DNA from 2 places in the Streptomyces sp. NPDC000983 genome. Region 1 is predicted to be linked to the other one. Evidence: riboswitches for the same ligand, from Rfam matches in the RefSeq annotation. Region 1 holds a riboswitch; the other holds the start of a gene.
What was found. Region 1 has a riboswitch for glycine ahead of gcvP (aminomethyl-transferring glycine dehydrogenase). Riboswitches for the same ligand answer to the same signal wherever they lie in the genome.
Positions count from the first base shown of each region.

Region 2: linked by a shared signal. The riboswitch ahead of gcvT (glycine cleavage system aminomethyltransferase GcvT) and the one ahead of gcvP (aminomethyl-transferring glycine dehydrogenase) in region 1 are both predicted to bind glycine.

Region 1 is NZ_JBEPBM010000016.1:9,757-12,138, forward strand. Features, by position in the region: gene ABT296_RS19635 (DNA polymerase IV) at 1-593, shown strand, start outside; gene ABT296_RS19640 (PRC-barrel domain-containing protein) at 682-1,056, opposite strand; glycine riboswitch at 1,170-1,266, shown strand; gene gcvP (aminomethyl-transferring glycine dehydrogenase) at 1,443-2,382, shown strand, end outside.
Region 2 is NZ_JBEPBM010000007.1:26,968-29,349, reverse strand. Features, by position in the region: gene ABT296_RS10035 (enhanced serine sensitivity protein SseB) at 1-179, opposite strand, end outside; gene ABT296_RS10030 (AAA family ATPase) at 248-922, opposite strand; glycine riboswitch at 1,092-1,187, shown strand; glycine riboswitch at 1,188-1,293, shown strand; gene gcvT (glycine cleavage system aminomethyltransferase GcvT) at 1,338-2,382, shown strand, end outside.

The sequences.
Region 1 (2,382 bases):
AGGTGCAGCGGCTGGCCGACCGGTGTGTGCGGCGGCTGCGGGGGGCCGGACTGTCGGGGCGGACCATCGTGCTGAAGGTGCGGCGCTACGACTTCTCCACGCTGACGCGGTCCGAGACGCTGCGCGGGCCCACGGACGATCCGGCGGTGGTGCGGGAAGCGGCCGCGCGGCTGCTGGAGTCGGTGGACACCACCGGGGGTGTGCGGCTGCTGGGGGTCGGGGTCAGCGGGCTCGCCGACTACACGCAGGAGGACCTGTTCGCGCAGGCAGCGGGGGAGCTGGAGACGGCGCGCGAAACGGCGGAGGAGGGCGAGCGGGAGCCCGGCGGGCCGGGGGAGGCCGAGGTGCCGGGGGAGCGGCGGTGGCCCGCCGGCCATGACGTCAGGCACGCCGAGTACGGGCACGGCTGGGTGCAGGGCAGCGGGCTCGGGCGGGTAACGGTGCGGTTCGAGACGCCGGCCTCGGAGGTGGGGCGGGTGCGGACGTTCCGGGTGGACGATCCGGCGCTGGCGGTGGCGGAGCCGTTGCCGCTGGTGGAGGCGGAGCCCGGGGTCGGGATGGACGGTGTCGCCGTGGACGGGGCGCACGCCTGAGCCGCGGACGGCAGGACGGAACGCGTGGGCGGGGGCCCGTGTGCCACCCGTTCGGCTCGGCGGCGCGACGGCAGGGCGCGTGCGCGGGTCAGGTGTCCTTGTCCTCGGTGCCCGCCAGGTTGCCGAAGTCGTGGTCCGGGGGCGGGGGTGACGTGATGTCCAGACCGTAGTGGTGGTAGAGCTGGAGTTCCTGTTCGGGGGAGAGGTGGCGGCCCACCCCGAAGTCGGGGGCGTCCTTGATCAGGGCGCGTTCGAAGGGGACGTGCAGGGTGCCCTCGACCAGTTCGCTGGGCTCCAGGGGGACGAAGGCGTCCCTGCTGAACAGGCCGGTGCGTATGGCGGCCCACTCCGGTATGCCGGTCGCGTCGTCGAGGTAGATCTCGTCGATCGTGCCGATCTTCGTGCCGTTCTGGTCGAAGGCCTTGCGGCCGATCAGGTTGCGCGGATCGATGTCGGTCTGCACGGGCCCTCCACTTGCTCGCGAATCATCCGTAAGCACTACAAAAGAGCACATCGGGTGAGGCGGCCACTCGAACGCCTGGACGTTGACCTCGCTGGTACGCTTCAAGCGGCTGCTGACCCCGTGCGGGAGAGTCCTTCGGACACCATCCGGAGGCGCCGAAGGAGCAAATCCTCCCCGGAATCTCTCAGGCCCACGTACCGCACGGACGAGGTCACTCTGGAAAGCAGAGCGGGTGTCGACGGTGTCCGCTCTCACCGACGGTGAAAGCCGGGTGCCCTTCGGGACCCCGGTGAAGCTCTCAGGTTGAGATGACAGAGGGGGAGGCCGTCCGGGTACCCGTGCCGTGGTGCCCCCCACCGGTCGCGTCAGACCAGGAGGCCTCCGCAATGACCGCCCACCGCATTCCTCTCTCCGAGCTCGAGTCGGGCATCCCCTTCGAGCAGCGTCACATCGGACCTGACCAGGAAGCCCGGGCCAAGATGCTCGCCCAGGTCGGATACGGCTCGCTGGACGAGCTCACCGCCGCCGCGGTACCGGATGTGATCAAGAACGCCGACTCGCTCGCGCTGCCGGGCGCCCGGACCGAGGCCGAGGTGCTCGCCGAGCTGCGGTCGCTCGCCGACCGCAACCAGGTGCTCGACTCCATGATCGGGCTCGGCTACTACGGCACCTTCACCCCGCCGGTGATCCTGCGCAACGTGATGGAGAACCCGTCCTGGTACACGGCCTACACGCCGTACCAGCCGGAGATCTCGCAGGGGCGCCTGGAGGCGCTGCTGAACTTCCAGACGATGGTCGCCGAGCTCACCGGGCTGCCCACCTCCGGGGCCTCGCTGCTCGACGAGGGGACGGCCGCCGCCGAGGCCATGGCGCTGTCCCGGCGCATGGGCAGGAACAAGAAGGGCCTGTTCCTGATCGACGCGGACGCGCTGCCGCAGACCATCGCGGTGATCGAGACGCGCGCCGAGCCGACCGGCGTCGAGGTCGTCGTCGCCGACCTCAGCGACGGCATCCCGGCCGAGATCGCCGCGCGTGAGATCAACGGCGTGCTGATCCAGTACCCGGGCGCCTCCGGTGCCGTGCGGGACATCAAGCCCGTCATCGAGCAGGCCCACGGACTCGGCGCGCTCGTCACCGTCGCCGCCGACCTGCTCGCCCTGACGCTGCTGACCTCGCCGGGTGCGCTCGGCGCGGACATCGCCGTCGGCACCACGCAGCGGTTCGGTGTCCCCATGGGCTTCGGCGGCCCGCACGCCGGTTACATGGCCGTCCACGAGAAGTTCGCGCGCAGCCTGCCCGGACGGCTCGTCGGGGTCTCCGTGGACG
Region 2 (2,382 bases), on a different contig from region 1:
GAGGGCAGCGGGACCCAGAGGTAGCTGCGCCCGAGGACCTCGATGATCCGGCCGCCCGCCGAGGGCACGCCGAGGGAGGCGGAGAGCACCTCCTCCAGCTCGTTGCCGGGCCATCCGCCGTGCGGATGGGGGTGCGCCTGTGCCGGGAAGTCCGCGGGGAGATCCGCCGGGAAGTCCATCTCTTCGACCGCCTGCCGTGAACCGCTGTTGTGGCTCAAAAGGCTAGCGCCTGCCGGGCGCCCCCGGATCAGCCCGTGAACGCGATCCGCCGCAGCGCGCTCGCCGCCTCCCGGTCGACCAGCACCGCCGACCCGCACCCCGGGGGCAGTTCGCCCTCCTCCACCGCGCGCAGCATCCGCCCCGCCGCCGAGCGGTGCCGCAGGAAGGCGTACCGCGAGACGCCGCGTCCGCGCTCGCGCTGGCCCTGGAGCGCCTGGTCGGGGGTGACGTCGAGGAGCAGCAGGTGCAGGGTGCCGCCGCGGCGCCGGGCCTCGCGGGCGAGCCAGCCGCGCACCCAGGCCTGGGTGCCGCAGTCGTGCACGACGACGCCCTCGCCGGAGCGCAGGGCGCGCCAGAGGCCGGCGTAGTGGGCGAGGCGGACGAGGGGGCGGTAGACGGCGTAGGGCAGGCGGGCGGGCATCCGGGCGTCCCAGCGGTCGCGGGTGTCCTGGGAGTCGATCCGCGGGCCCTTCACGGTGCGCCGCATCAGGGTGGACTTGCCGCTGCCGGGCAGGCCGGTGATCACCACGAGGTCCTTGGGGCCGAAGAGCAGGGCGTGCGGGCTGCGGCCCGCCCGCTCCCGCAGGTCGCGGACGACGCGGGCGGGGACCGCGCCGCGGGCCTCGGCGGACGGGGCCGCGGTCTGCTCGGGCAGTGCGATGCCCGAGGTCGTCGCACAGGCCGTGGTCCTGTTCACCGTCATCGTCCTCCTCCGGGGTCGGGAGCCCCCTTCCCATCGAACGTAAAGAGAAGGTAATGGGCGATCTTCAGCGATTTCGTGTGCGTACCGCCACAAGCCGGTTACAGATGCGGCCTGCCCCGATACCCCTCGGCCATGCAATGATGTCCGCGCCAACTGCATACCGGCCGTTCGAATCCGCGCGGGAGAGTTCCCAGCCTTCTGCTGGGACGCCGAAGGAGCAAGTCCCTCCCTTGAATCTCTCAGGCCCCCTTACCGCGCGGGCGAGGCACATCTGAAAAGCGGGCCCCTCAAGCGGTGGCCCCACCCAAGGTGCAAGCCATGTCCAGACGGTCATGGCGAACCTCTCAGGTTCCGATGACAGATGGGGAGGAAAGACCTCGCCCTCGCCTGTCATGCCCTGGGAGACGACCGACCGATGAGCAGTACCGAACCCCGCCGTACCGCCCTCGACGCCCTGCACCGCTCGCTCGGCGCGACGATGACCGACTTCGCCGGCTGGGACATGCCGCTGCGCTACGGCTCCGAGCGCGACGAGCACAACGCCGTGCGCACGCGGGCCGGCCTGTTCGACCTCTCCCACATGGGTGAGATCACCGTGACCGGCCCGCAGGCCGCCGAACTGCTGAACTTCGCGCTGGTCGGCAACATCGCCACCATCGGCACCGGCCGCGCCCGCTACACCATGATCTGCCAGGCCGACGGCGGCATCCTGGACGACCTGATCGTCTACCGGCTGGCCGGGACCGAGGCCGGTTCCCCCACCTACATGGTCGTCGCCAACGCCTCCAACGCCCAGGTCGTCCTGGACGCGCTGGTGGACCGTGCCGCCGGTTTCGACGCCGAGGTCCGCGACGACCGGGACGCCTACGCGCTGCTCGCCGTCCAGGGCCCCGAGTCCCCCGGCATCCTGAAGTCGCTCACCGACGCCGACCTCGACGGCCTGAAGTACTACGCCGGGCTCCCCGGCGAGGTCGCGGGCGTCCCGGCGCTGATCGCCCGCACCGGCTACACCGGCGAGGACGGCTTCGAGCTGTTCGTGAAGCCCGAGCACGCCGTCGAGCTGTGGCAGGCGCTGACCGAGGCGGGCGCGGGCGCCGGCCTGGTCCCCTGCGGCCTGTCCTGCCGGGACACGCTGCGCCTGGAGGCGGGCATGCCGCTGTACGGGCACGAGCTGACGACCTCGCTGACGCCGTTCGACGCCGGGCTCGGCCGGGTGGTCAAGTTCGAGAAGGAGGGCGACTTCGTCGGGCGCGAGGCGCTCACCGAGGCCGCCGCGAAGGCCGAGCAGAACCCGCCGCGGGTCCTGGTCGGGCTGATCGCCGAGGGCCGCCGGGTCCCGCGCGCCGGGTACCAGGTCGTCGCCGACGGCCGGGTCGTCGGCGAGATCACCTCCGGCGCCCCCTCCCCCACCCTGGGCAGGCCGATCGCCATGGCCTACGTCGACGCCGCGCACGCCGCGC